One region of the Streptomyces sp. NPDC098781 genome, then DNA from elsewhere that is predicted to be linked to it. Evidence: riboswitches for the same ligand, from Rfam matches in the RefSeq annotation. Region 1 holds a riboswitch; each other region holds the start of a gene.
What was found. Region 1 has a riboswitch for cyclic di-AMP ahead of ACIQWG_RS37240 (transglycosylase family protein). Riboswitches for the same ligand answer to the same signal wherever they lie in the genome.
Positions count from the first base shown of each region.

Region 2: it holds a riboswitch for cyclic di-AMP, as region 1 does, so the genes downstream of both, ACIQWG_RS38985 (M23 family metallopeptidase) here and ACIQWG_RS37240 (transglycosylase family protein) in region 1, are expected to answer to the same signal.
Region 3: it holds a riboswitch for cyclic di-AMP, as region 1 does, so the genes downstream of both, ACIQWG_RS33455 (M23 family metallopeptidase) here and ACIQWG_RS37240 (transglycosylase family protein) in region 1, are expected to answer to the same signal.
Region 4: it holds a riboswitch for cyclic di-AMP, as region 1 does, so the genes downstream of both, ACIQWG_RS26385 (transglycosylase SLT domain-containing protein) here and ACIQWG_RS37240 (transglycosylase family protein) in region 1, are expected to answer to the same signal.

Region 1 is NZ_JBIWAK010000012.1:99,071-106,380, forward strand. It holds gene ACIQWG_RS37215 (hypothetical protein) at 1-109, shown strand, start outside; gene ACIQWG_RS37220 (exopolyphosphatase) at 192-1,154, opposite strand; gene ACIQWG_RS37225 (DUF501 domain-containing protein) at 1,237-1,755, opposite strand; gene ACIQWG_RS37230 (septum formation initiator family protein) at 1,781-2,257, opposite strand; gene eno (phosphopyruvate hydratase) at 2,360-3,646, opposite strand; gene ACIQWG_RS37240 (transglycosylase family protein) at 3,980-4,669, opposite strand; cyclic di-AMP (ydaO/yuaA leader) riboswitch at 4,674-4,873, opposite strand; gene ACIQWG_RS37245 (transglycosylase family protein) at 5,082-6,122, opposite strand; gene ACIQWG_RS37250 (cytochrome P450) at 6,289-7,310, opposite strand, start outside.
Region 2 is NZ_JBIWAK010000015.1:19,465-26,774, forward strand. It holds gene trmB (tRNA (guanosine(46)-N7)-methyltransferase TrmB) at 1-447, shown strand, start outside; gene ACIQWG_RS38975 (PrsW family intramembrane metalloprotease) at 583-2,004, shown strand; gene ACIQWG_RS38980 (aldo/keto reductase) at 2,044-2,988, opposite strand; gene ACIQWG_RS38985 (M23 family metallopeptidase) at 3,161-4,183, opposite strand; cyclic di-AMP (ydaO/yuaA leader) riboswitch at 4,195-4,352, opposite strand; gene ACIQWG_RS38990 (PP2C family protein-serine/threonine phosphatase) at 4,609-5,679, opposite strand; tRNA gene ACIQWG_RS38995 (tRNA-Met) at 5,797-5,870, opposite strand; gene ACIQWG_RS39000 (dihydrofolate reductase family protein) at 6,054-7,190, opposite strand; gene ACIQWG_RS39005 (MarR family winged helix-turn-helix transcriptional regulator) at 7,256-7,310, shown strand, end outside.
Region 3 is NZ_JBIWAK010000009.1:453,423-460,732, forward strand. It holds gene ACIQWG_RS33440 (GNAT family N-acetyltransferase) at 1-1,099, opposite strand, end outside; gene ACIQWG_RS33445 (HPr family phosphocarrier protein) at 1,279-1,560, shown strand; gene ACIQWG_RS33450 (GntR family transcriptional regulator) at 1,739-2,434, opposite strand; gene ACIQWG_RS33455 (M23 family metallopeptidase) at 2,622-3,407, opposite strand; cyclic di-AMP (ydaO/yuaA leader) riboswitch at 3,420-3,583, opposite strand; gene ACIQWG_RS33460 (M16 family metallopeptidase) at 3,785-5,173, opposite strand; gene ACIQWG_RS33465 (M16 family metallopeptidase) at 5,170-6,525, opposite strand; gene ACIQWG_RS33470 (DNA topoisomerase (ATP-hydrolyzing) subunit A) at 7,120-7,310, shown strand, end outside.
Region 4 is NZ_JBIWAK010000006.1:421,919-429,228, forward strand. It holds gene ACIQWG_RS26360 (CHRD domain-containing protein) at 1-766, opposite strand, end outside; gene ACIQWG_RS26365 (polyprenyl synthetase family protein) at 1,083-2,093, opposite strand; partial or broken gene ACIQWG_RS26370 (MFS transporter) at 2,301-3,053, shown strand; partial or broken gene ACIQWG_RS26375 (CocE/NonD family hydrolase) at 3,199-3,782, shown strand; gene ACIQWG_RS26380 (hypothetical protein) at 3,827-4,081, shown strand; cyclic di-AMP (ydaO/yuaA leader) riboswitch at 4,352-4,536, shown strand; gene ACIQWG_RS26385 (transglycosylase SLT domain-containing protein) at 4,542-5,285, shown strand; gene ACIQWG_RS26390 (HAD family hydrolase) at 5,320-6,150, opposite strand; gene fahA (fumarylacetoacetase) at 6,456-7,310, shown strand, end outside.

The DNA of each region.
Region 1 (7,310 bases):
GGCCACGCCCGCCCACGTCCCCACCAAGGCCACGGTCGCGCAGGCGAGTCCGAGCTACGGCGGTGACGACGGCGGGTGCAGCGGCCTCATCGTCCTCCTCTGCAACTGACGGACGTTCGGCAGAGTTCGCAGCACGACGGCCCCGGTCCCTCCCCACGAGGAACCGGGGCCGTCCCGCGTCGTCGCGCGTGTCAGCGACCGCGCTCGGCGTCCTGCGCCACGCTGAAGGCGATGCCGTCGAGGATGTCGTGCTCGCTGACGACGACCTCCTCGGCGCCGATCCGCTCCATGATCGCGAGCAGCACCAGCGCGCCGGCCGCGATGACGTCCACCCGGCCGGGGTGCATGGAGGGCACGGCCGCGCGCTCGGCGTGGGTGGAGCGCAGCAGCCAGTCGGTGATCTCGCGGACCCGGTCGACGGTGATCCGGGAGTGGTGGATACGCGTCGAGTCGTACTCGGGCAGGTCCTGGGCGATCGCCGACACCGTGGTCACCGAACCGGCCAGCCCCACCAGCGTCCTGGCCTCGCGCAGCGGCACGGTCTCCTCGGCGAGGTCGAGAGCCGCCTCGATGTCGGCCCGCATCGCCGCGACCTGCTCCCCGGACGGGGGGTCCGAGACCGCGCCGTCCCGCACCAGATGCCGCTCGGTCATCCGCACACAGCCGACGTCCACGGAGCGCGCCGAGCGCACGTGCGCCTCGCCGACGACGAACTCGGTCGAGCCGCCGCCGATGTCCACGACCAGATAGGGCTTGGGGAGACGGTCGTGTTCGGCCAGCTCCTTGGTGGCTCCGGTGAAGGAGAACTCGGCCTCCTGGTCCCCGGTGATGACCTCGGGCTCGACCCCCAGGATCGCCACGACCCCGCGCACGAACTCGTCCCGGTTCTCGGCGTCCCGGGAGGCGGACGTGGCGACGAACCGCAGCCGTTCGGCGCCGTGCTCCTTGATGATCGCCGCGTAGTCACGGCAGGCGGCGAAGGTCCGCTCCAGCGCCTCCGGGGCGAGCCGCCCGGTGCGGTCGACGCCCTGGCCGAGCCGCACGATGGTCATACGCCGGTCCAGGTCGACGAGTTCACCGCTCGCGGGGTCGATGTCGGCGACGAGGAGCCGGATGGAGTTCGTACCGCAGTCGATGGCGGCGACGCGGGTCATGGGTGGTGCCCTTCCGCTGTACGGGAGTTCTCGGTGTCAGGGGGCGGCGGGACGCTGAGGCTGTCAGCGGCTCCGCCGCGGGTCACTCGGCCGGGACCACGCACGGCCCCTTCATCCACCACTCCGGCAGCATCGCGATCGCCTCGTCGCCCAGCGGGTTCACCCCCGGCCCGGCCGCCAGCGAGTGCGCGACCAGCACATGCAGACACTTCACCCGGTCCGGCATCCCACCCGCGCTGGGGAAGCCCGTCAGCACCTCGATCTCGTCCCGCCGCCGGATGTAGTCCTCGTGCGCGGCGCGATAGGCGGCCGCCAGCTCCGGGTCCGTCTCCAGCCGGGCCGTCATGTCCTTCATGACGCCCTCGGCCTCCAGCGTGCCGATCGCCGACGCGGCGCGCGGGCAGGTCAGGTAGTACAGCGTCGGGAACGGCGTGCCGTCCGGCAGCCGAGGGGCGGTCTCGACGACGTCCGGCTGGCCGCACGGGCACCGGTGCGCGATCGCGCGCAGTCCGCGCGGGGGCCGCCCGAGCTGCTGCTTGAAGGCCTCGACGTCGGCGTCGGTGGGCTCGGTGCGCGGTGTGGGCGGCGGGGGGGTTTCCATGCCTGTCTTTCTATCGGTTCGGTTCTCACTCGGCGGCGGCGTCGGCCTTGTCGACCCCGTCCCAGATGTTCGCGTACCAGGGGCGGTCGGCCGCGCTCCGGTCGGTCCGGGACGCCTTGCCCGCGTCCGGATCGACCACGATGTAGCCGGTCTCCCCGGGCATCACATAGTGCAGCCGCTGCCGGATCTGCTGCTCGGCGTACGCGTCGTCCTGCCAGCGTGCCTTGAGGTCGCGCAGCTGCTCGACGCGCCGGGCGGCCTCCTCCTGCTGGCGCTGCATGTCGGCGATCTCGGCGCGCTGGGAGACGTACTGCCTTATCGGGTAGGCCAGTGCCACGACGAGGGAGCAGACCACCAGTGCGAGCAGCGCGGCGCGTCCGGTGAGCCTGGAGCGCCGGGCCTGCCGCTTGGTCTGGGAGCGGTAGACACGGGCCGCCGTCTGCTCGCCGAGCAACCGGATTCTCGTCGCGGTGGAGAAACGGTCCCGGTCCTTGACGGCCATCGGCTCTCCGCCTCCCCTTTCACGTGCGTACGTCCCCGCACACGGTACGGGACCGAGTACGGGGACGTACGTACGACTGGCTAAGCCTTAACCCGGTAAGGGTCAGCCCTTGAAGCGCGGGAACGCGCTGCGGCCCGCGTAGACCGCCGCGTCGTCGAGGATCTCCTCGATGCGCAGCAGCTGGTTGTACTTGGCGACGCGCTCGGAGCGGGCCGGGGCGCCGGTCTTGATCTGGCCGCAGTTGGTGGCGACGGCGAGGTCGGCGATCGTGACGTCCTCGGTCTCGCCGGAGCGGTGGGACATCATGCACTTGAAGCCGCTGCGCTGGGCGAGCTCGACGGCGTCGAGGGTCTCGGTCAGCGAGCCGATCTGGTTGACCTTGACGAGCAGCGCGTTGGCGGCGCCGTCGTCGATGCCGCGGGCGAGGCGCTCGGGGTTGGTGACGAAGAGGTCGTCGCCGACGATCTGGACCTTGTCGCCCAGCTTGTCGGTGAGGACCTTCCAGCCGGCCCAGTCGTCCTCGAACAGCGGGTCCTCGATGGAGACGAGCGGGTAGGCCGCGACGAGCTCCTCGTAGTACTCCGTCATCTCGGCGGCGGAGCGCTCCTTGCCCTCGAAGAGGTACTTGCCGTCCTTGTAGAACTCGGAGGCGGCGACGTCGAGCGCGAGGGCGATCTGCTCGCCGGGGGCGTAACCGGCTTCCTTGATGGCCTCGAGGATGAGGTCGAGGGCCTCACGGTTGGAGCCGAGGTTCGGGGCGAAGCCGCCCTCGTCGCCGAGGCCGGTGGCCAGGCCCTTGCTCTTCAGCACCTTCTTGAGGGTGTGGTAGACCTCGGTGCCCCAGCGCAGCGCCTCGGAGAAGGACTCCGCGCCGATCGGGGCGATCATGAACTCCTGGATGTCCACGTTGGAGTCGGCGTGCGAGCCGCCGTTCAGGATGTTCATCATCGGCACCGGCAGCAGGTGCGCGTTCGGGCCGCCCAGGTAGCGGAAGAGCGGCAGGTCGGACGCCTCGGAGGCGGCGTGCGCGACGGCGAGCGAGACGCCGAGGATGGCGTTGGCGCCGAGCGAGCCCTTGTTGTCGGTGGCGTCCAGGTCGAACATGGCCTGGTCGATCAGGCGCTGCTCGGTGGCGTCGTAGCCGACGAGCTCCGGGCCGATCTGCTCGATGACGGCGAGGACGGCCTTCTCGACACCCTTGCCCTGGTAGCGGTTGGGGTCACCGTCGCGGAGCTCGATGGCCTCGAAGGCACCGGTCGAGGCGCCGGACGGGACGGCGGCACGACCCGTGCTGCCGTCGTCGAGGCCGACCTCGACCTCGACCGTGGGGTTGCCTCGGGAGTCCAGGATTTCCCGGGCTACGACGACGTCGATGGACGGCACGAGCATCTCCTTCTTCGGATGTGACGCGGGTACGCAGACCGTGTGGGGTACTGCGAGACGAGCCTAACCGGCTCCGGGCATCAGACCAGCGGTCGACCGCCCCGTGGACAGAACCGAGAGTAAATTGTTTCCGAACGGAACAAAAACCTTCCCCAGACAGAGAAGAACCCCGCCCCGGTGCGTACGGGGGAAAACGCACCGAGGCGGGGAGTTCGCGGGGACGGGGGGTGGTCCTCACGACGCCCTCACTATGGGGTCCACGGATGTGAAGGCGCTGTGGTTCACCTGTCGGTCGCGTGCTGCCGCGGGCCGCCGGATGTCGCGGCCCGCCGCTGCCTCTTACTTCAGGTGCAGCTGCTGACCCGGGTAGATCAGGTTCGCGTCCTCGACGATGTCCTTGTTCAGCTGGAAGAGCTTCTCCCAGCCGCCCTTGACGTTCTTCTCCTCGGCGATCGAGCTGAGGGTGTCGCCCTTGACGACCTTGTACTCGCCGTCGCCCTTCTTGACCTTCTTGCCGGTCGGGGTGGTGACGGTCTTGGTGCTCTTCTTGGCGGCCGGGCGGTCGGTGGAGCGGGAGGCCGACTGCTGCTCGGAGGAGCGCGGGGTGGTCTCGGTGCTCTGCGAGGAGCCGCCGGCGGAGGAGCCGGAGTACGCGGCGCTGGACAGGCCGGTGCCGCAGTTCGGCCAGGCGCCCTTGCCCTGGGCCGCGAGGACCTTCTCGGCTATCTCGATCTGCTGGGACTTGGTGGCCTGGTCGGCGGTGGAGGCGTACTGGGTGCCGCCGTACGCGGCCCAGGTGGAGGCGGAGAACTGAAGACCGCCGTAGTAGCCGTTGCCGGTGTTGATCGACCAGTTGCCGCCGGACTCGCACTGGGCGACGGTGTCCCACTCGGAGGCGGTGGCGGCCGAGGCGTTGCCGGCCGCCATCAGCGGGGCGGCGACGGCGGCGGCACCGGTGACGCCGACGACGGCGATGGCGCGGGCGGCCTTGGACGGACGACGGTGCTTGCCCTTGCTGGAAAACAGCATGGAGAGATCCCCTCACCGACGCCTGCGAGGTGAGCTGTCGGGTTCGGGCCGGTTGAGTTGCCCGGCCGCGCACGTTCGCCTCTCGGCTCCCGCTGCGCGGCTTCACCCCGAGCCGGCTCCGGCCGTGCGGCCTCGAAAGGCCTCAACTGCCGGACCCGGCGCAAACCTTGGGTCCCCCGCTCCTGCCTACGGCGCTTGACGCGACGACTGTTCCCGTACGGCCGCCGGCAGGATTCGGCGTGACGGCGTAGGGGCTCGCTCTGGTGGCGAGCGATCACGACCGTAGACACTCGATTCGCGGAATTACAAAGACGATCAGGGCTTCTGAGATCTATCTCTCACTACTGTTAAAACGGACATTACACACCGAATCGGGGCGCGAACTGCCGCTGTTTTTCGCCCTGTTCGACCGTTATTCGACGGGGACGTCCAGCGTCTGACCGGCGAAGATGTCGTTCGCGTCGGCGCCGATGGCCTGCTTGTTCGCCTCATACAGCGCGCGCCACCCGCCGTCGAGGTCAAGGGAGTCGGCGATGGACGCGAGCGTGTCGCCCTGGCGGACGCTGTACGAGGCATGCCGGCCGGAGGACTTGGTGGCGCTGTCGGCGGTGTCGCTCTCGTCGGCGCTGGGGCCCCGATGACGCCCGGAACCGGCGCTCACGTCGTCGATCGACCCGGTGTCGACAAGACTCCAGGAGCCCGAGTCCTGGTCCGAGTTGCCCCGATTGCCCGCCTTTGGGGTCTCTATGGGGGAGCTGTCCGGCGACTGTGCGACCTTCGAGTCGGGCGAGTCCGACTTCGCGGAGCTGCCGGTCCCGGCGGACGAAGAGGGGGAGGACGAGGAGCTGTCGGGCGATTCGGACGAACCGTCGGGGGAGCCGCTGGGCGAGTTCGAGGAACCCCCGGAAGAGGCCGACGTACTCGGCGAGCTGGACTCATCGGACGAATCCGATGAACCGGACGAGTTGGATGAGCCGGACGATCCGGACGACGTCGAGGAATCGAGCAGCCCGGAGGATCCGGACACCGCGGAGGGAGAGTCCTCGCCCACGCCGGTGTCGAGGTCGACCGCGCCGGACTTCGGGGTGAGCCCGTTGAGTACCGCGCAGGTGCCCCAGGGGCTGGTCCCCCGGTCCGCCAGGACGTCCTGCGCCACCGCGATCTGCTGCGAGCGGCTGGCCAGGTCGGGGCTGTTGGCGTAGTCGAGACCGCCGTACTTCTCCCAGTCGTCCTGGGTCAGCTGGAGCCCGCCGTAGCGCCCGTTGCCGGTGTCGGCGCTCCAGGAGCCACCGCTCTCGCAGTCGGCCACCTTGTCCCACACATTGCCGTCGGCCGCGCTCGCGCCCGTGGCACCGAGGAGCGGGATGGCGATGGCGGAGCCGGTCACTCCGGCGGCGACGAGAAGAGCCGGAGCCTGACGAGGGCGACGGTGACGACCGTTCCCGGAGAGCATGCGGGTGCCTTTCACGAGACAGCAGTGACTGTGGCGCGTGAAACTGGGCGCCTTCGTTGATCCGTGAACGTATAGGCAGACGATCACTTGTCACAAGTTAATGCCGCGTAGATCACGTGAAGATCACAGAATTGGGCCCACGTCATGGTCGCGGCTGTGGACAGACTCACCCAAGGGGGGTGAACTCCACCGGAAGGGTGCGCAGGCCGCGCATGATCAGCCCGCCGCGCCACCTCAACTCCCCCGGTTCCACGGCGAGTCGGAGGTCCGGGAGTCGGGTGAGGAGCGTGGCCAGGGCGGTCTGGCCCTCCAGTCGGGCGAGCGGGGCGCCGAGGCAGTAGTGGATGCCGTGGCCGTAGCCGAGGTGCTGGTTGTCGCGGCGGCCTAGGTCCAGGACGTCCGGGTCGGCGAACCGCTCCGGGTCACGGTCGGCGGCGGCCAGGACGACGAGGACGGGGTCGCCGGGTGCGATGTCCTGCCCGCCGATGGTGAGCGGCTCGGTGGCGAAGCGCCAGGTGGCGAGCTCGACCGGGCCGTCGTAGCGCAGGAGTTCCTCGACGCCGGTTTCGAGCAGGTCGCTGTCGCGGTCGGCGAGGGAGGCCTGGAGGCGGGTGCGCTGCTCGGGGTGGGTGAGCAGGGCGTAGGTGCCGTTGCCGATGAGGTTGACGGTCGTCTCGAAGCCGGCGAACAGCAGGATGAAGGCCATGGCCGCGGCCTCGTTCTCGGTCAGGTGCTCACCGTGGTCGGAGGCGCGGATGAGGCCCGAGATGAGGTCCTCGCCGGGGTCGGGGGTGGCCGGAAGTGCCTCGCGCTTGCGGTGGATGAGGTCGGCCAGATAGCCGCGCATCTTCTTCACCGACCGCGCGACCCCGCCCCTCGGGCCGCCCTGGTGGCGGATCATCATGCCCGCCCAGTCCCGGAAGTCGTCCTGGTCCTCGCGGGGGACGCCGAGCAGGTCGCAGATGGCGTAGATGGGGAGCGGGAAGGCGAACTCGTGGATCAGGTCCGCGCTCCCCTTCGCCGCGAACTGGTCGATGAGCTGATCCGTGAGCTCCTGCACCCGAGGGGCGAACTCGGCGACCCTGCGGGGCGTGAAGGCCTTGGAGACCAGCCGGCGGAGCCTGGTGTGGTCCGGCGGGTCGATGTTGAGCAGATGGGTCATCAGCTCGGCCTTGCGCTCCCCGGGGA
Region 2 (7,310 bases), on a different contig from region 1:
GTCGACGTCCACACCCCCGGGCAGGGAAACCTCCTCAACCTGGCCGACCAGAACGGCCTCGGCAACATCCGCGTGGCCAACGGCGACGCCATCATCCTGCTGCGGGAGATGCTCGGCCCCGACTCGCTCGACGGGCTGCGCGTCTACTTCCCCGACCCCTGGCCGAAGAAGCGCCACCACAAGCGGCGGCTCATCCAGCCAGAGTTCCTCGACCTCGCCGCGACCCGGCTGCGGCCCGGCGCCCTGGTGCACTGCGCCACGGACTGGGAGCCGTACGCCGAACAGATGCTCGACGTGCTGACCGCGCACCCCGACTTCGAGAACACCCGCCCCGACGGTGGTTTCGCGCCCCGTCCCGAGTTCCGGCCGCTGACCCGTTTCGAGGGCCAGGGACTGGACAAGGGTCATGTGGTGAACGACCTGCTCTTCCGCCGCGTACAGCGGTAACAGCAGCGGGAAGAACAGCACCGACAACGAACCGTCCCCAGGGACTTCGACAGCAGCACCGACAGCACCCCCCACCGGCGCCCGAGCCCCTCGCGCTGCTGCGGGCGGCGCCCCTGCCTCGTTAGGGTCAATGCCGTGGCCACCTGTCCCCCGTACCCGACGCACCCCGCCGGTCCCACCGGCGGCGCACCGCGGCACGCGCACTGGTGGCACCGGCGCTGGGTGCGTTACGGCGCGCTCAGCACGCTGCTCGCGCTCTCCGGGCTGGTCATCCTCGCCCTGGTGCGCGAGCAGACCGGCACCGAGGGGTTCCTGGTCGGGCTGGGGCTCGCCGTGCTGCCCGTGCCGCTGCTCGTGGCGTCGTTCCGGTGGCTGGACCGCGTCGAGCCGGGCCCCTGGCGGAACCTGCTGTTCTCCTTCGCCTGGGGCGCCTGCGCCGCGGCGCTGATAGCGATCGTCGCCAACAGTTTCGCGACCAGATGGATAGCGACCGCGACGGCCGATCCGTCGCACGCGGACACCCTGGGCGCGACCGTCATAGCGCCGGTCGTCGAGGAGCTGGCGAAGGCCGCGGCCGTCCTGCTCGTCTTCCTCTTCCGCCGCCGGGACTTCACCGGGATCGTCGACGGAGTGGTGATAGCCGGGGTCACCGCGACCGGTTTCGCCTTCACCGAGAACATCCTCTACCTCGGCACCGCCTTCGGTACCGACCAGCTCACCGGCGACAGCGGCATCGCCTCCGTCACCGCGGCGACCTTCTTCGTCCGCGTGATCATGTCGCCCTTCGCGCACCCCCTCTTCACCGTTCTGACCGGCATCGGCTTCGGCATCGCGGCGCTGTCGGGCGACCGCCAGCATGTGCGCCGCGTCCTGCTCCCCCTCCTCGGCCTGCTGTTCGCCATGGGCATGCACGCCCTGTGGAACGGCTCCTCGGCCTTCGGCGAGTACGGCTTCTTCGGCGTGTACGCGACCCTCATGGTCCCGGCGTTCGGGCTGCTGACCTGGCTGGTGATCTGGACCCGGCAGCGCGAGCTGAGGACCGTGCGCGAGGAACTCCCCGCCTACGTCGCCGCCGGATGGCTGTCGCCGAGCGCGCCCTTCACGCTGGGCTCGATGCGAGACCGTCGGGTGGCCCGGCAGTACGCGCGCCGCCAAGGGGGCCGGAAGGCGGCGCGAGCGGTGGCGCAGTACGAGGCCTACGCCACGTCGCTGGCGTTCCTACGGCACCGGGGCCGCCGCGGCCGGGCCGGCGCGGACTACGTCGTGCGAGAACAGGAGCTGCTGCACGAACTGTGGGCGCGGCGGGAGTTCGCCCGGCCGGCGCTGGAGCACGCGGCCGCCGCGCAGGCCTGGACGGCATACGGCCACCCGCAACCGGGGCCGGCCGTTCACCAGCAGCTGTACGGATCGACGTACCCACAGCCGTACGGACCGACCTACCCGCAGCCATACGGGCACCCGCACGGTCAGCCGTACGGGCAGCTGAACGGACCGGGCCCCGCACCGGGCTACGGCTCGGTGGCGCCGTACCCCCTCTACAACCCGTATCGGTCCTAGCGGTCGAGAGGTCCTAGCGGTCGAGAAAGAGGCGGCGCCTCACGCCGACGCCTCCGTGAGCCGCTCCACCTCGTCGTCCGTCAGCCTCAGCTCCGCCATCCCCAGCAGCGCCGGCAGCTGTTCCACCGTGCGGGCCGAAGCCAGGGGCGTCGCGACCGTCGGCTGTTGCGCGAGCCAGGCCAGGGCCACCGTCGCCATCGGCACGTCGTGGGAACGGGCCACCTCGTCCAGGGCGGCCAGCACCCGTCGGCCCCGCTCGGACTCTGCGTGCTTGCCGGCACCCCGCGCGCGGGCGCTGTCCACGGCCGTCCCCGGTCGGTACTTGCCGGTGAGGAAACCGGCCGCGAGGGAGTAGTACGGGATCGCCGCCAGCCCTTCCCGCTCGGCCAGGTCGCGCAGGGGGCCCTCGTAGGTGTCGCGGGAGACCAGGTTGTAGTGCGGCTGGAGGGCGGCATAGCGGGCGAGGCCCTCGCGGTTGGAGAAGGCGAGGGAGGCCGCGAGGCGTTCGGCGGAGATGTTGGACGCGGCGATGTGCCGTACCTTGCCGGCCTTCACCAGCTCGTCCAGCGCGCCGATGATCTCCTCGACGGGCACTTCCGGTTTGTCGTAGTGCGTGTAGTAGAGGTCGATGCGGTCGGTGCCCAGGCGCCGCAGGGAGGCGTCGGCGGCCGCCTTGATGTTGGCCGCGGTCAGGCCCTGGAAGTCGGGGTGCTGGCTGACCTTGGTGGCGATCACGACGTCGTCCCGGTTGCCGCGTGCCGTCAGCCAGTGGCCGATGACCGTCTCGGACTCGCCGCCCGAGTTGCCCTCGGCCCACGCCGAGTAGACGTCGGCCGTGTCGATGAAGTTGCCGCCCGCCTCCGTGTATGCGTCGAGGACGGCGAAGGACCGGGTCTCGTCGGCGGTCCAGCCGAAGACGTTGCCGCCGAGGCAGAGCGGGTGGACCTCCAGGTCGGAGGAGCCGAGCTGACGAAGAGCACTCATGCTCTACGTCAACCGTCGTACCGGAACGGCTCATTCCACACCGGGGACCAAGGCTGCGTAATGAAGACGCTCGCGACGAACACCGTCGCACGCACCGAGAACCGGCAGCCCTGACGTCGGGGGGACGCCGTCAGGACCGCCGGGGATCACATGTGGTCGCCCGTCACGGGCCTCAGGGCGTGAGGCCCTTGCCCTGAAGCCAGGCCAGCGGGTCGATGCCGTTCGCGCTGCCGTCGGGGTGCACCTCGAGGTGCAGGTGGGCGCCGGTCACATTGCCGGTGGCGCCGACGCGGCCGATGACGTCGCCCGTGTTGACCTTCTGGCCCACGCTGACGCTGATCGAGGACTGGTGCGCGAACCAGAGCTCGGTGCCGTCGTCGAGGGTGATCTCCGTCTTGTAGCCGTACGAGCCGTCCCAGCCGGCGAAGGTGACGGTGCCGGAGTGGATCGCCTTGATCAGCGTCCCGGTGGGGGCGGCGAAGTCGAGGCCGGTGTGGTAGCCGGAGGACCAGTAGGCGCCGGCCTGACCGAAGGTCGAGGTGATGGTGTACGAGGAGGTCGGCAGCGTGTACTGCTTGGCCAGCTCGGCGAGACGCTCGGCCTCGGCCTTCTTGCGGGCCTCCTCCTCGGCGGCGGCCTTCGCGGCGGCGGCCTTGGCCTTGGCTTCTTTCTCCGCCTTGGCGGCCGCGTCCCTGGCCTCCTTCTCCGCGGCGGCGACGGCGGCCGCGGCGGCCTTGCTGTCGATCTGAGTCTGCTGGAGTTCGGCCTGCGCGATGATCCGGCTGCGCAGCACCTCGCCGGCGTCGGAGGTGCCCTGCGTGGTCTCCTCGGTGGCCTCGCCCATGGTGCTGAACGCGGTGGCCGTGTCCTCGGCGGGCTCGGAGGAGTCGTCCGAGATCAGGGGCAGGTCCGGCATCGTGATGGCGACCGGCGGCTTGCCGCTGTTGGCGCTGGCCATGCCGCCCGCGCCGACGGCGGCTATGACGCCTACGCCGAGAACCGTGGAGCTGCGGGCGAGTCCCCCGCCACGCTGCTTGGAGACGCGGTGCCTGCCACGAACGGGACGAATGGAATCCGCGGTGGGGTTCCACTCCTCGAACGGGCCCTCGTCGGTGCGGTAGCGGTCGTAGCCGAAGGTGTCGCTGCGTTCGCTCGGCACGAACGGGGCTTGCGGAGCAGGCCGGTTTGACGCCACGTGGGCGTACTCCTTTCCTTCCTTCTCGCCTACCGGGTTAGCTGACGGGTTCGGAGCAGGAAGGTCTCCTACGCGCGTATACCAACCGTGCTTCCACGGTGGAATCCGTGCGATTCACCCCAAGGTGGTGGTTCCCCGGTTCCCTTACGGGATTCGGCGCGTGCGCACGGAGCCGACTCTTGTGACGGCTGGGACGACCGCGCTGCGTTATCGAACGTTAATAGACCCGGGGCGCGTATTCCAAGCTGTTCCACTTGATCATTAACGATTTTCGCCCGGACTTAGGGGTCATGAGCGGCCTAAATCGGGCGAGTTGACCAAGACTCTGGAGTCACACAGGTATTGACGGTATGTCAGTTGTTATGCGGAGGGCGGTCGCGCGATCACCGCTGGTGACAACGGTCAAGGTGATCGGTCAGAAGGCTTCACGGTCGTCGTACGGCCATGAGTGCCAGGTCGTCCGCCATCCCTCCGCCGGAGTGCCGGCGTACGTCCGCCGCGAGCACCCCGAGCAGTTCGGCCGGCTCGCGCAGGGCGTTCACGCGGCCCGCGAGGCCCACCTCGGGGTCGTAGAACCGCCCGCCGGCGTCCCGCGCCTCGGTCAGACCGTCGGTGTACAGCAGCAGGGTGGCCCCGTCCGGGAAGCCGGCGTCGTCGGCCCGGTCGGGCCAGGCGCCGAGCTCGCGCATGCCGAGCGGCAGGGCGGGTTCGGTGGCCGGCAGGGGGTGGACGGTGCCGTCGGCGTGCAGCAGCAGCGGCGGCGGGTGCCCGCGGTTGACCAGCCGCACGATTTCGTTGCCGTGCGGCAGCTCGGCGAGCATGGCGGTGGTGAACCACTCCTGCGACTCGGGTCCGTCGCGCCGTGCGCGCTCCCGGGCCAGCGCCCGCTCCAGCCGCTGCGCGACCGCCTCCAGCGTGGCCTCCTGTTCGGCGGCCTCCCGGAAGGCCCCGATCACCACGGCGACGGCCCCGACCGCCCCCATTCCCTTGCCCCGCACGTCCCCCACCACCAGCCGGACGCCGTAGGGGGTGTCCTGCACGGCGTACAGATCCCCGCCGATGGCCGCGCCCTCCTGCGCCGCCTCGTACCGGGCCGCGATCCGGAACCCGCCGATCCGCTCGGCCGGCTCCGGCAGTACGGCGCGTTGGGCGGCCTCGGCGATCTCGCGGGCGGAGGCGAGGCGTTCGTCGCTGCGGCGGACGAGGAGGTTGATGAGGACCGCGAGCACGGAGACGACCACGATGGTCGCCAGCTCGGTGACCACCTCCGCTTGGGACAGCTCCCCGCGCGGCGCGCGCATCACGAGCACCACGAGGAGGGCCAGGGCTCCGGTGAGCACGGTGCCGCGCTGTGAGTAGAGGGGGGCGGCGACCAGTGGCGCGGCCGTGAGGAAGGGGGCGCCGGTGAAGTCCGTCGGTGTGACGTGGTCGTACACGGCTCCGGCCGCGATCAGCAGGGCGGGGAGCAGCCGGACGAACCGGCGTGCGTATGACATCCGCCGCTGCTCCACCTCACCAGGGTTGCCGAAGCGGGGGCGGCGGGCGAGCGCTGGAAGCCGACCGGGGAAAACACTCAGGGCCGGAACTGATCAGTTCCGGCCCTGAGCCTTCAGTAGCGGGGACAGGATTTGAACCTGCGACCTCTGGGTTATGAGCCCAGCGAGCTACCGAGCTGCTCCACCCCGCGTCGATGAGTCCATAGTACGCCATCCGCGGGACCCGAAGCACACGCCTTTCCCGGGGCCGGTCCTGACCAGGACTTTCCGCTCAGCTGCCGCGGCCCTCCCGGCCCGTCCGGTGAGGCCCGTCCGGCCAGGCCCATCCGGCCAGGTCCATCCGGCGAGCCCGGCCAGGAAAAGGCCCCACGCCCTCACCCACCCACCAGATGCCGATTGGGCGCGATCGCCCGCTCCTCGTACTCCGGCAGCACCACCACATCCACGCCCTCCCCCGCCAGCACCCCGCTCCCGTCCGCCCCCACCACGAACGTGTCCGGCTCCCGCCAAGCCGTCACCACCCTGCGCACCCCCGCCTCGAGGATCAGCCGGGCACACGGCACCGGTCGCGAGGAACGCCGGGTGCACGGCTCCAGGCTGCTGTACACCGTCGCGGACGCCAGCCTCGGATCCCCCGCCGTGATCTTCGCCAGCGCCGCCTCCTCCGCGTGCACCACCGAGTCACCGCCCTCCCTGGAGTACCCGCGCGCCAGCTCCGTCCCGTCGGCGGCCACCACGACCGCCCCGACGCTGAACGCCGTCCGAGAGGGCGGGCACTGCGCCGCCAGCTCGCACGCCAGCGCCAGCCAGTGCCGGTCCGCGGCGGAGGCGAGGCCCCCGGCACCGGGCGCCGTCGGCTCGTAGCGCATCAGCACCACGTCCTCGATCCGCCGCGTCTCGACCAGCCGCAGCCGCCCGCCCTGGTACGCACCCGGCCCGAACAGCCGGGGCGCCCGCGCATCCCCCACGAACAGCGGGGCCAGCACCAGCTGCACCTCGTCCGCCAGCCCCTGCTGGAGCAGCTGCGTGTGGATCGTGCCGCCGCCCTCGACCATCAGCCGTTCCACGCCGCGCACCTCGCGCAGATGGGCCAGCAGCCCCCGCCAGTCGAGTTCCTCGCCCAGCGCGACGACGTCCGCCGCGACCGGCGCGCGCCGCAGCAGGTCCGCGCCCTTCTCCGTCGTATAGACGACCTTGTCGCCGCCGGTGTGCCAGAAGTTCGCCGCCGGGTCCAGCTCGCCCGACGCGCTGACCGTGACCTTCAAGGGGTACTCCGGCTTGCCCGCCGCCACCCGTGCGGCCCGCCGCTCGGCCGAGTTCACCAGCAGCCGCGGGTTGTCCGCCCGGATCGTGCCGGCGCCGATCAGGATCGCGTCCACGGAGGCGCGGACCTCGTCGACCCGGTCGAAGTCGGCCGGGCTGGACAGCAGCAGGCGGTCCGGGCCCGTGTCGTCGAGGTAGCCGTCCAGGGAGACGGCGGCGGACAGCAGGACGTAGGGGTACGACGGCATGGGCGCGCTCTCCGGCTCGGCGATCCGATCTTGGTTCAAGTTTGAAACAAACCTACACTGGTCGTATGACGACTCGCTGGCTCACCTCGGAGGAGCAGCGCGCCTGGCGCGCGTACATCG
Region 3 (7,310 bases), on a different contig from region 1:
ACAGACCGATCCGTCCCGGACGGGGCATCTCGGGGGCGAGTGAGGCGTTCAGACGTACGTCGGCGGCGGTGTTGATGATCCCGAAGGCGTTCGGGCCGATGATGCGCATGCCGTACGCGCGTGCCTGCCGTACGAGTTCGCGCTGCCGTTCGCGCCCGTCGGGCCCGCTCTCGGCGTACCCGGCGGAGAGCACGACGAGGCCCTGCACCCCGTGCTCGCCGCACTCGGCGACGACCTCGGGTACGAGCGGGGCCGGCACGGCGACCACCGCGAGGTCGACCTGCTCCTCGATCTCCCGCACGGAGCGGTGCGCGGGCACCGAGTCGAGCTCCTTGAGGTCCTCGGGGAACGCCCTGTTCACGGCGTACAGCCGCCCGGTGAACCCGGCCTCCCTGATGTTGCCGAGGACGCTGCGGCCCACCCCGCCGGCCGTGCGGCCCGCACCGATGACGGCGACGGACCCGGGCACCAGCAGCCGCCGCACGGACCGGGCCTCGGCGCGCTGCTCGCGCGCGTACTGCACGGCGAGCGAGCGGTCCGTCGGCTCCAGGTCGAACTCCAGGCGTACGACGCCGTCCTCGAAGCTGCGCTTCTGGGTGTACCCGGCGTCCGTGAACACCTTGATCATCTTGGTGTTGGCGGGCAGCACCTCGGCGGCGAACCGGCGGATGCCGCGCTCGCGCGCGACCGCGCCGATGTGTTCGAGCAGGGCGGAGGCGACACCCCGCCCCTGGTGGGCGTCCTGGACCAGGAAGGCGACCTCGGCCTCGTCGGCGGGGGCGGACGCGGGCATTCCGTCGGCACCGATCCGGTCGTAGCGTACGGTGGCGATGAACTCGCCGCCCACCGTGGCCGCGAGTCCCACCCGGTCCACAAAGTCGTGGTGCGTGAAGCGGTGGACGTCCTTGGCGGACAGTCGCGGGTAGGGCGCGAAGAAGCGGTAGTACTTCGACTCGTCCGACACCTGCTCGTAGAAGCTGACCAGGCGCTCGGCGTCATCAATGGTGATGGGGCGGATGCGTGCGGTGCCGCCGTCGCGCAGCACCACGTCGGCTTCCCAGTGGGCGGGGTACTCGTGCCGGTCCGAGGCGCTCTGCATGGGGCCCAGAGTACGGCTCGCGTACGACAACGGCGCGAGGCAGTCTGTGGAGGACGAACGTGGGGTCGAGGCCGCGATCCGACGGGCACCGAGAGACGGGACGTTCGTCTCGTTCCGGCTTGCTTCACGGGTGTGGGAAACTGGTCTAGACAACCCTGAACACCGAAGGGCAGCATCACATGGCTGAGCGCCGCGTCAACGTCGGCTGGGCCGAGGGCCTCCACGCCCGCCCCGCCTCCATCTTCGTCCGAGCCGCCACGGCCACAGGCGTCCCGGTGACGATCGCCAAGGCTGACGGCAACCCCGTCAACGCGGCCTCCATGCTGGCCGTCCTGGGCCTGGGCGCCCAGGGCGGCGAGGAGATCGTCCTCGCCTCCGACGCCGAGGGCGCGGACGCCGCCCTCGACCGACTGGCGAAGCTGGTCGCCGAGGGTCTCGAGGAGCTGCCCGAGACGGTCTGAGGACCTGAGCGGGTGATCCGTAGCGAACGGTGAAGCCGCGTCCGCCTTTTCGGCGGGCGCGGCTTCGCTGTTTCCGGGCAGGCTCGACGCAATTGGCGGCGCGCTGCCGGTGCATTCGAAAAAGGGCAGCAGAAATTCACCGCCACCGAATATGCCCTCTTTGTATACGGCGCCTTTGTTAATGCCGCAGACTCGGCATGTTTACGGGATGTTGCGAATTCCTCACACGCTCCGCGCGCCCGCCTCCGGAGCCGAACCGCAGCCGGTGCGCGGAGAGCGCGCGCTCGGTGTGCAGCGCCGTCATCGCGCGGGCGCGTTCCCCGTCGCCGCGCGCCACCGCGTCCACGATCGCGCCGTGCTCGGTCCAGTACCCCTGCGGGTCGGCCGGTGCCTCCACGGCGTACATCCAGGCGATCTTGTGGCGCAGCTGGGTCAGCACCGAGGTCAGGGCGGGGCTGCCGGACGCCTGGGCCAGCGTCTCGTGGAACCAGCCGCCCAGGGAGCGCAGATCCTCGCTGTTGCCCCGCCTGGCCCGCTCCTGCCCCAGCCTGACCAGGCCGCGCAGGACCTTCAGATGGGCCTCGGTGCGCCGCTGGGCGGCCCGGGCGGCGCCGAGCGGCTCCAGCAGGCCGCGCATCTCCAGCAGGTCCGCGGCCTCCTGCTCGGTCGGTTCGGCGACACAGGCCCCCGCGTGCCGCCGGGTGACCACGAAGCCCTCCGCCTCCAGGGTGCGCAGGGCTTCCCGGACCGGGACGCGGGAGACGCCGTAGCGGCGGGCGAGGACTTCCTCGGTGAGTCGGCCGCCGCGCTCGTGGACACCGGCGACGATGTCGTCCCGGATCGCCGTGCACACCGAGTGCGCCGGAATACGCATGACCCACCTCCGCCTTAATCCCCGTGAAACGTCGACGAATGACGTGTTCGCTGTGACTCTATTGCAACCTGCCTGAATTTCCGACGGCGAGCCGGAATCCATGGATATTTTTTGGTCATCGGTTCGACGCCAAAACGCCGAAAGCCCCGGCTCGGGAGCCGGGGCTTCGGGTGGTGCGGCGGTGGCGTCAGATGTTCACGCCGTGCGCGCGCAGGTAGGCGACGGGGTCGATGTCGGAGCCGTACTCCGGCGAGGTCCGAGCCTCGAAGTGCAGGTGCGGGCCGGTGACGTTGCCGGTGGCGCCGGACAGGCCGATCTGCTGGCCGGGGGTGACCCGCTGGCCCACCGAGACGCCGATGGACGACAGATGGCCGTACTGGGTGTAGGTGCCGTCGTTCATCTTGATCACGACGTTGTTGCCGTAGGCCCCGCCCCAGCCGGCCTCCACGACGGTGCCGGAGGCGACCGCGTGGACGGACGTGCCGCTGGCGGCGTGGAAGTCGATGCCGGTGTGGCTTCCGGAGGACCACACGGCGCCGCCGGCCTTGTAGCCGGTGGAGACGTACGAGCCGGGGATCGGGGACACATAGGACAGCAGGCGCTTGCGCTCTGCCTCGCGGGCGGCGCGCTCCTTGGCCTCGCGCTCCTTCGCGGCCTTCTCGGCCGCCTTCTTGCGCGCGGCCTCCTGGGCGGCCTTCTTCGCGGCGGCGGCCTCCTTGGCCGCGTGCTCCTGGGCCGCGGCCTGGGCGTCGAGCTGGTCCGCGATCGAGTTCTCGACGGCGATGACGGGGATGAGGCCGGTCTGCTCCGCGGCGGGCTCGGCGGCGAGCGCCGGAGCGGCCAGGGTGCCTATGACGCCGGTGGCGGTGAGCGCGGCGACGCCCGCGGCACGGGCGGTGGAGCGCTGCATCCGGCTGGGCCGGCGATGCTTCCCGGTGGGGCGGTTCTTCCCGGTGGCGCAGGTGAACGCCATGTAGTGGCTGGTCCTTTCCTTCCCTCTCGCCTACCGGGTTAGCTGACGGGTTCGGAGCAGGAAGGTCTCCTACGGGCCCCCTCGCACTCGCGCGGGCGCCCGATTCACCCCAGGGACTTCGGTGGGTCCCCGGCTCCCCTGGCTCGCGCCATACGGGGACTCGGCGATGGCTGTCCGGTGCCGCGGGTGCGGCGCGGTGCCTGACGGACAGCCCGGAAGACGCTAAACGGGACATCTTTCAATCCCCAAACCGAGCAGGGCTTTTGTAGCGCATCCCACAGGCCAGACAGGCAACCTCTCCTCAATTCGGGCATAAAGGGGCCCTGGTGACTCTTTCGTCACCAGGGCCCCTATGCGCGCGTGGCGCCGTCTTTCGCCTACTCGGCCGCCACGACGGTGACTTCACCGATGCCGAGGGCCTCCACGGGCTCCCGGATCGCGGCCGCGTCGCCGACCAGGATCGTCACCAGGCGGTCCACCGGGAACGCGCTCACGGCCGCGGCGGTGGCCTCGACGGTGCCGGTGGCGGCGAGCTGCTGGTACAGCGTGGCCTGGTAGTCGTCGGGCAGGTGCTGCTCGACCTGGTCGGCCAGGGTGTTCGCCACGGAGGCCGCCGTCTCGTACTTCAGCGGCGCGACCCCGACCAGGTTCTGCACGGCGAAGTCCCGCTCGGCGTCCGTCAGCCCCTCCCCGGCGACACCGCGCAGGACCTTCCAGAGGTCGTCCAGCGCCGGGCCGGTGTTCGGGGTGTCGACGGACCCGCTGATGGCGAGCATCGCCGCGCCGCTGCCGTCCGGGGCGGAGCGCAGGATCTGCCCGAACGCGCGTACGCCGTAGGTGTAGCCCTTCTCCTCGCGCAGGACCTTGTCCAGGCGGGAGGTGAGGGTGCCGCCGAGGCAGTACGTGCCGAGCACCTGCGCGGGCCACACGCGGTCGTGCCGGTCGGGGCCGACCCGGCCGATCAGCAGCTGCGTCTGGACCGCGCCGGGGCGGTCCACGATGACGACGCGCCCGGTGTCGTCCGCGGTCACCGGCGGGACGGGCCGCGGCTCGGCCGAGGAGCCCGTCCAGGCGCCCAGGGTGTCCCCGAGCAGCGCGTCGAGGTCGACGCCGGTGAGGTCGCCGACGACCACGACGGTGGAGGTGGCGGGACGCACATGGCGCTCGTAGAACGCGCGTACGCCCGCGGAGTCGATGCCGGCGACGGTGTCCTCGGTGCCCTGGCGCGGGCGGGACATGCGCGAGGTGGCCGGGAACAGCTCCTTGGCAAGCTCCTTGGCGGCCCGGCGCGAGGGGTTGGCCAGCTCGTGCGGGATCTCGTCGAGGCGGTTGCGCACCAGGCGCTCCACCTCGGCGTCCTCGAACGCGGGTGCCCTGAGAGCGTCGGCCAGCAGACCGAGCGCCTTGGGCAGACGGGAGACCGGCACTTCGAGGCTGACGCGGACGCCGGGGTGGTCGGCGTAGGCGTCCAGCGTGGCGCCGCAGCGCTCCAGCTCGGCGGCGAACTCCTCGGCGGTGTGCTTGTCGGTGCCCTCGGACAGGGCGCGCGCCATGATCGTGGCGATGCCGTCGAGGCCCTTCGGCTCGGCGTCCAGGGGCGTGTCCAGCAGCACCTCGACGGCGATGACCTGCTGGCCGGGGCGGTGGCAGCGCAGGACGGTGAGGCCGTTGTCCAGCTTGCCGCGCTCGGGCGCCGGGAACGCCCAGGGCCGGGCCGGGCCGGCCTGGGGCTGTGGGTGGAACTCCATGCTGGCGAGTTCGGTCACTGGGCCGACTCCTCGTTCTCGTCGGTGCTGGCGGCTTCCAGGTCCTCGTCCTCGCCGGCGACCGGCTCGTACACGAGCACCGCACGGTTGTCGGGCCGCAGCCGCGCCTGGGCGACCGCCTTGACCTCCTCGGCGGTGACGTCGAGCACCCGCTTGACCGCGGTGAACGCGAGCTGCGGGTCGCCGAACAGGACGGCGTACCGGCACAGTTCGTCGGCGCGGCCCGCGACCGTGCCGAGCCGGTCCAGCCACTCGCGCTCGAGCTGGGCCTGGGCGCGCTCCATCTCCTCGGCGGTGGGGCCCTCCTGCGCGAAGCGCGCCAGCTCCTCGTCGACGGCGGACTCGATGACGGGGACCTCGACGTCGCCGGAGGTCTTCACGTCCAGCCAGCCCAGGGAGGGCGCGCCGGCCAGGCGCAGCAGGCCGAAACCGGCTGCGACGGCCGTACGGTCGCGCCGGACGAGCCGGTTGTAGAGGCGGGAGGACTCGCCGCCACCCAGGACGGTCAGCGCCAGGTCGGCGGCGTCGCACTCGCGGGTGCCGTCCGTCGGCAGGCGGTACGCGGCCATCATCGCGCGCGCGGGGACGTTCTCCTCGACGACCTCGCGCAGCTGTTCGCCGATGATCTCGGGCAGCGAGCCGTCGCGCGGGGCGGGCTTGCCGTCGTGGGACGCGATGCTGCCGAAGTACTTCTCGACCCAGGCGAGCGTCTGCTCGGGGTCGATGTCACCGACGATCGACAGGACGGCGTTGTTGGGCGCGTAGTAGGTGCGGAAGAACGCGCGGGCGTCCTCCAGGCTGGCCGCGTCCAGGTCGGCCATCGAGCCGATCGGGGTGTGGTGGTACGGGTGCCCGTCGGGGTACGTCAGCGCCGTCAGCTTCTCGAAGGCCGTGCCGTAAGGGACGTTGTCGTACCGCTGGCGGCGCTCGTTCTTGACGACGTCCCGCTGGTTCTCCAGGCCCTCCTCGTCGAGCGCCACCAGGAGGCTGCCCATGCGGTCGGCCTCCAGCCACAGCGCGAGCTCCAGCTGGTGGGCGGGCATGGTCTCGAAGTAGTTGGTGCGCTCGAAGCTGGTGGTGCCGTTCGGCGAGCCACCGGCGCCCTGGACGAGCTCGAAGTGCCCCGTGCCCTTCACACTGTTCGAACCCTGGAACATCAGGTGCTCGAAGAGGTGGGCGAGTCCGGTACGGCCCTTGACCTCGTGGCGGGAGCCTACGTCGTACCAGAGGCAGACCGCGGCGACCGGCGTGAGGTGATCCTCGGAGAGCACCACGCGCAGGCCGTTGGCCAGGCGGTGCTCCGTCGCGGTGAGGCCGCCGGATTGTGCCTCCGGTGTGGCCGTGTGACCCATGGGCAAGGTGTCCTTCCGGTCGCGTGCACTGCGTCGTGCCGAGCAGTTCGGCACGAGTTCCTGCCACTGTATGCAGCGTCCGAAGGGTCGGCGAAGTTCCCGTTCGGAACGCCTTCGGCGTCGGACGGGACCGGGAGCCGGTGCGGGGCGTCGGCGCGGGGATCTGCGGGCTGTCACCCAGGGGCGGCTGACGCTCGGGGGCGGCTGCCGCTCGCGGTCAGCTCGCGCCCCGCCGCACCCTTCCCCGGCGGCCCTCGTACGGCTGCCCGTCGATCACTCCGGCGAGTGAACGGTTTCGCGGCGTGGGCTTGCCGCCGCCGTGGGCGCACGCCGGGGCACGCGGTCGCGGAGAGAGGGGCGCGCGGTCGCCGGCGAGTGCTCCGCGTGTTGCCCTCCCTCGGGCAAGCACCGTGTCGGCCTGGCCGGTTGATGCCCGAACGCCGCCCTCGGTCGCCGTCGAGGCCGGGCGTCGGCGACACTTCTCACGCGCCGTACCGGAGGCAGACTTCGGGTCCTGGTCGGTGGTTGTCAGTGCCGCGGTCCACAATGGTCCGCGTCATACCCGTCCAACGCTTCAGCAAGGAGCCGGCAGCGATGGCCCGCCGTAGCACGAAGACCCCGCCGCCCGACGACTCGTACGAGGAGAAGATCCTCGACATCGACGTCGTCGACGAGATGCAGGGCTCCTTCCTCGAGTACGCGTACTCGGTCATCTACTCCCGAGCCCTGCCGGATGCTCGCGACGGCCTCAAGCCGGTGCATCGCCGCATCGTGTACCAGATGAA
Region 4 (7,310 bases), on a different contig from region 1:
GACCGCCCAGTACGGCGCTGACGTCCCGCTGGGCGAAGGCGTACCCGCCGCTCTCGGCCGGCTTGCACTGGTAGATCTGCTTGCCCTTGACGACGGACGCCTGGAAGTTGTGGAGCGCGTCGCGGAAGTCGAACGCGGCGACCGTGACCTTGTGCAGTTGCCCTCGCACCGCGCCGCCCGGGAACTCGGCGGTGTGGAGGTTGGCGTAGAACGAACTCGGGTCGGTCTTGAGGGCGTTGAGCAGGGCGGGGTCCTTCACCTTGACGGTCCCGGTGAGGCTGTGGCCCTTGACGTTGTGACCCTTGACGCCCTGACCCTTGGCGCTGTGGCCCTTGCTCTTGCCGAGGAGGCCGCCGAAGTCGACCTTGATGCCGCCGTTGGTGCCCTTCGCACCCTGGTGGATGTGGAGGGCGGTCGGCTTGCCGGTGCCCCGCCAGGTGACGGCGACGGACACCTTGTCGCCCTTGACCTTCACGAACTGCACGGCGGCGCCGTCCTTGTCCCCGACAGCGGGCCCACCCGCCACGGGCACCTCGTTCGCCCCTCGAAGGCTGGCGGCGAGGACGGTGGCCCCGCCTCCGCCACCGAGGGCCCCACTCCGACTCACGATCCCCTGCGTGTCGCCTCCTGCGTGGCCCGCGTGGTCGGCACGGTCCCCTCCGGCGGCGAAGGCGGGAATCACCGCGGCGGCGACACCACCGGCGGCGGCCACCGCGACCGCGGTGACGATCAGGCTCTTACGGCGCTTCGAGAACGTCGTCTTCATGCCCATGATTCTGTTTTCTCCCCGTATGACAGCCGACGCCCCCTGCGTCAGCTTCTGGGCATTCATACGGAGGGGATCTTACTTTGGACTCAGTCCAGACTTGTGGCGTGCGTCACATCCGGCGATACGGCCGGGGCGGAGCCTTTGGGTGGGGACGGCCAGGGGTGGGACCGCCAGGGGTCAGGGATGGGACCGCCAGGGGTCAGGGGTGGGACTGCCAGGGGTGGGGACGGCCAAGGGTGGCGAGGCCAAGGGTCTGGACAGCCGAAGGTGGAGACGGCCAAGGGCGGGAACAGTGGGTGTGACGGGGGCGGCGCTACCCGGCCCGGTGCACCACCGCGTCGCACAGCTCCATCAGGCCGGCCTTCGCGGCACCATCCCGCAGCGGCGCCAACGCGGCCCGAGCGTCCTCCACATACCGCACCGCGTCCCGCCGGGCCTGCTCCAACGCCGGATGCTCCCGAAGCCGGGCCACCGCCTCCGCGAGCCGTGCGTCATCGCTGAGATCGGAGTCCAGCAGCTCGGACAGCGCGACATCCTCCGCCAGCCCCAGCCGCTCGGCCCGCTCCCGCAGCCGCAGCACCGGCAGCGTCGGAATGCCCTCGCGAAGATCCGTCCCCGGCGTCTTCCCGGACTCGCGGGAGTCGCTCGCGATGTCCAGCACGTCGTCGGCGAGCTGGAAGGCGACGCCCAGCCGCTCCCCGTACTGGGTCAGCACATCGACGACCGTCTCGTCGGCGCCCGACATCATCGCCCCGAACCGGCACGACACCGCCACCAGCGACCCGGTCTTCCCGCTCAGCACATCCAGGTAGTGCTCGACCGGGTCCCGCCCGTCCTGCGGCCCCGCGGTCTCCAGGATCTGCCCGGTGACCAGCCGCTCGAACGCCTCGGCCTGCACCCGCACCGCCTCGGGCCCGAGGTCCGCGAGAATGTGCGAGGCCCGCGCGAAGAGGAAGTCGCCGGTCAGTACGGCAACCGAGTTGCCCCAGCGCGCGTTCGCGCTGTCGACACCGCGCCGCACCGTCGCCTCGTCCATGACGTCGTCGTGGTACAGCGTCGCCAGATGGGTGAGCTCGACGACGACCGCCGACGGGACGACCCCCGGCGCATACGGATCCCCGAACTGGGCGGTGAGCATCACGAGCAGCGGCCGGAACCGCTTTCCACCCGCCCGCACCAGGTGCTGGGCGGCCTCGGTGATGAAGGGGACCTCACTCTTGGTGGCTTCGAGCAATCCCTCCTCGACAGCCGCCAATCCGGCCTGGACATCGGCTTCCAGAGCCTGGTCCCGCACGCTCAGCCCGAACGGCCCGACGACGGTCACGAGGGGTCTCCTGTCTGCTGGTGTCTACTGGCGGTTACACGGTTTGTCGATAGGTCGCTGCCATCACTCAAGTCAGCGTATCCGGTCACGTTTCGATCACCGATGCCGCCCACCCGTCCACCACGGGCGGTATCGGATCACGGCCGGTATGTTTTTGATCACCTGATAGGGCCGGATATCCATCGGTTTGTAAGGAAGTAGCGGGCCGTGTCCCGAACCGAGGTCGATGTCCAGCCCGCGAGCGAGCCGCCGCCGCGCGCCGCCCACGCCTTCTTCGGCCGACCCTGAGGCCTTCTCACGCTCTCCGGCCCGGAGGTGTGGGAACGCTTCTCGTTCCTGGGCATGCAGGCCATCCTCGTCCTGCACTTCGCCGACACGATCTCCTCCCGCGGTATGGGCATGTCGGCCGGAACCGCGGCGTCCGTCAACACCGCCCCCGGCACCCTCGTCCATCCGGTGTCCGTCGCCCCCGGCACCCTGGTCCATCCGATGTCCGTCGCCCCCGGCACCCTCGATCATCCGGCGTCCGTCGCCGGCGGGTGACTCGCCGACCGCGTCCTCGGCTCGCACCGGGCGGTGCAGTGAGGCGGCGTCCTGACCGCCTGCGGCCACTACGCCATGGCGGTGCCGAGCGCCCCCATGAACTGGGCGGGCCTCGGCCTGATCAGCGCGGGCACGGGGCTGCTGACGCCCAACGTCTGGGGCTTCTAGGCGGCGGCCATCGGCATGACGTTCGGCCCGGTCCAACACCTCACCGGCCGCCGCCACCTGACCGGACGCAAGCACTCCGCCGATTTCGCCCTGGCCCCCGACACCATGCGCCGGGCGATCCGCCTGATCGCCACCGGCCTCGTCGTCACGGCCGCCCTCGCAGCCCTGCCGGCAGTCGCCGGGCGGCTCACCACGGACCACTTCGTCGACCTGCCGACCCTGGTCTCGGTGATCGCGCCAGCTGCCTTCACCGGCCGGACCATGCCCCTGCGGTTCCTGTCGCTCGCCCGGGTGGCCGCGGGGCTCGCCGTGATGGCCGCGGCGCGTCGGCTGCGCCGCAGGACGTACCCGGTGCGCTGACCGCCGGTCCACCGACCGGACGGGGATCCCGCTCATGCACATCCGTACGTCCTTCCCCTACGAGACGACTCATCCCGACGTGCGCATCCCGCTTTCGGACGGGACGAGCCTGTACGCGCGCGCATGGCGCCCTGTCGTTATTGCGAGGGCCTGCCGACGGACGAGTACTCGGCGACGGAGCCGGCCGACGGGGTCGAGGTCGTCAACTGGCCCGCGGCGCAGCCCTGGTGCGACGGCAAGGTCGGTATGTTCGGCATCTCCTGCGGCGGCTTCAACTCCCTCCAGATCGCGGCCCTCGCGCCGAGCCGCTCAAGGCGATCGTCACGTCTGTTCCACGGACGATCGCTATGACAACGACGCGCACTACATGGGAGGTTCCGTCCTCGCGGTCGACATCCACGCCTGGGCGTCGACGATGCTCGCCTTCGCCCCCCGGCCGCCGGACCCGCAGCACATCGGCGAGTCCTGGCGGGACACGTGGCTCGAACGGCTGGGTTCCCTCGACCCGTTCATCCACACCTGCCTGGAACACCCGACCTGCGACGACCACTGGCGCCACGGCAGTGTCTGCGAGGACCCGGCGCGATCGACGCCGCCGTCCTCGCCGTGGGCGGCTGGAGGTCGACCCGCGCCACGGCGCCACGCGCGCGTACCCGGACGGTATGGAGTGCGCCGAGGACCCGCTGGAGACGTACACGATCGACGAGGCGGACCCACTGCCGGCCCGCGCCCGCTCGGAGTGGTCCGTCCGGCCGCACCGGCCGGAGCTCGCCTGGGAGACGAGGGTGGGCACGCGCTCCGAGATCAGCCGCGACGGGCAGCACTTCGTGACCTCCGACGAGGTGATCCGCACGGAGGGCGAAGAGGTGCTTTTCCGTCGCATATGGGAAATTCGGACTCCACGGGCCGCCGGTTAAAGGCGAGTTGGAGTCATTGCCCGTTTTGCGGTACTTGCGCCTGCCAGTGAATTGGGTCACGCGAGCCCGGCCGGGGACCTGGTCCGGAGCACCCCCTTCCCTCCTTGCCCCGAACGCGAGTTGAGGCTTGGCAACCGCAAAGGATCAAGCACCCCATTCCCCCCAGACCATGGTCAACCCGCACGTCAGGTGACCACAGCACTTGTTCCGGGCATGTGCTCTCGCATACGTTCCCGCTCGTCGGGCGGACGCCTAATCCTGCCGCCGCCCGAGTCATCCCCGACGTAACTCACACACGCGCGGCAGGAGCGGGGGACCCAGGTAAGCCGCCGGACCGTACGCCTTGATGGCTCATCGGACCGGCTAGGGGTGAAGTCGTGCCGCCCTACGGCGGCACGGCCGGGCATCTCCAGCCCGAACCCGACAGCTCACCTCGCAGGCGCCGGAGAGGAACAGCGCCATGCCCCGAGGCAAGCATCGCCGCCCCCGCACCAACCCGCTCACCCGACGTGTCGTCATCGCCGGAACCGGCACCGCGGCCCTCGCTCTCCCGCTCCTGAGCGGGACCACCGCGAGCGCCGCCGAGCCCGCCAAGGCCCCCAGCGCCGCGGTGAAGGTCGACTCGGTCGCGTACACCACCAAGAAGGGCGACACGCTCTACGGCATCGCGGACCGCTACGACGCGCAGGGCGGCTGGAAGCAGCTCTACAAGGACAACCGCAAGGCCATCGGCGACGACCCCCGCCTGATCCACCCGGGCCTCGACCTCACGGTCCGGGCGGCGAAGAAGGCGAGCACGCCGGCCAAGACGGCCGACAAGGCGTCCGCGCCCGCCAAGAAGTCCTCCGTCGCCCAGGCGACCCAGTCCTCGGTGAAGACCTACCCGAACAACCTCGACGGCTGGATCCGCAACGCGCTGGACATCATGGCTCAAAACGGAATTCCGGGTTCTTACGAGGGCATTCACCGCAACATCATGCGCGAGTCGTCCGGCAACCCGCAGGCCATGAACAACTGGGACTCCAACGCCGCGGCCGGCACCCCGTCCAAGGGCCTCCTCCAGGTCATCGACCCCACCTTCGCGACCTACCACGTGCCGGGCACCGTGTACGACCCCTTCGACCCGGTCGCGAACATCACGGCCGCGTGCAACTACGCGGCCGCGCGCTACGGCTCGATCGACAACGTGAACGGGCCCTACTAGGAGTAGCAGCCGGGCCACTGGCGCATATCGCCCCTTACTGGACGATATGCGCCATATCTCCCGCGAACAGCCTCTCAAGGACGACGGCGATGCCGTCGTCCTCGTTCGAGAGGGTGATCTCGTCGGCGACCGCCTTGAGTTCGGGATGCGCGTTGGCCATCGCCACCCCGCGGGCGGCCCAGTCGAACATCGGGATGTCGTTGGGCATGTCACCGAAGGCGACGGTGTCCCGCGGACCGAGTCCCAGATGCTCGGCGGCGAGCGCGAGACCGGTCGCCTTGGTGACACCGCATGGCTGGAGTTCGACGGTGCCGGGCCCCGACATGGTGACCGTCGCGAGCGAACCGACCACCGAACGCGCCGTCGCCGCCAACTCGTCGTCCGACAGGCTGGGATGGCGCAGCAGCACCTTGCTGATCGGCTCGCACCACAGGTCGTCGCGGCGTCTGACGCGCACCGCCGGCAGGGTGGGGTGCGGCATCAGGTAGCCGGGCTCGATGAGCGTGAGCCCTTCCACGCCGTCCTGGTCGACGGCCGCGTACACCTGCCCCACCTCGGCCTCGATCTTGCCGAGCGCGGTTTCCGCCAGTTCCCGGTCCAAGGTGACGGACCACAGCAGACAGTCCGCGCCGGCGTCGTACAACTGCGCGCCCTGTCCGCACACCGCGAGCCCCCTGCTGCCCAGGTCGTCGAGCAACGGCCGCACTCTGGGCGCCGGCCGTCCCGTCACGACGAGGTGCTGGGCACCGGCCGCCGCCACCCGCGCGAGCGCGTCGAGGGTCCGGTCGGAGAGCGTGTCGTCGCCGCGGAGCAGCGTCCCGTCCAGGTCAGTGGCGATGAGTGAATATGCGATGGGTGGGGCCATGATCAGAGAATACGGACAGGAAGCCCCATCGACTCGACCTGAACCGGACGGCTGCTTTGTTCACATGTGTTGACACCTAATCCGGTTACCCTTCTGCCTACCCGTCCGCAACTGCCCTCCGCCCCTTGTGATTTCACCCCCACTTGGCGCCGGAGCGCGCCCCGAGCGCCCGCCCGACGCGGCGACCTGCTGTTTCACCGGCTCCGACGACGCGACTTTCGCACTGCCCAAGACCGGTGCCTCACCCGTAACGTGTGGCCCGACCCACTTGGCAGACGGAGCGTATGAGAGTGAGGCAGCACCCCATGCCCCCCTTCGATCTCCCCGAGGGCGACCCCTTCGGCACGCACAACCTTCCGTACGGCGTCTTCTCCCTTCCCGGCTCGGACTCCGCGCGACGGGTCGGCGTCCGGCTCGGCGACCACGTCCTCGACGCGGGCAAGGCGGCCCACGCCCTCGGCTCGCCGTACGCCCCGCTGCTCGCCCAGGACTCCCTGAACCCGCTGCTCGCCGCGGGCCGCACCACCTGGTCCGATGTCCGTCGCGCGCTGACGGCCTGGGTGACGGTGCCCGCGCACCAGGAGGCCCTCCGTGATCTCCTGCACCCCCTGTCCTCGGTGACCTTGCACCTCCCCTTCGAGGTCGCCGACTACGTCGACTTCTACGCCTCCGAGAACCACGCCCGGAACGTCGGCCGGATCTTCCGCCCCGACGCCGAGGACTCACTGACCCCCAACTGGAAGCACCTGCCGATCGGTTACCACGGCCGCTCCGGCACGGTGGTCGTGTCCGGCACGGACGTCGTACGGCCCTCGGGCCAGCGCAAGGCGCCCACCGACGCCGCGCCGGTCTTCGGCCCCTCGGTCCGGCTCGACATCGAGGCCGAGGTCGGCTTCGTGGTCGGAACGCCGTCACGGATGGGCGAGCCGGTCGCACTGGGCGACTTCCGGGAGCACGTCTTCGGCCTGTGCCTGCTCAACGACTGGTCGGCACGCGACATCCAGGCCTGGGAGTACGTCCCCCTCGGCCCGTTCCTCGGCAAGTCCTTCGCCACCTCGGTGTCGGCGTGGATCACCCCGCTGGACGCCCTGGAGGAGGCGATGGTGGCCCCGCCGCAGCGCACGCACCCGCTGCTGCCGTACCTGGACGACTCCGGCTCC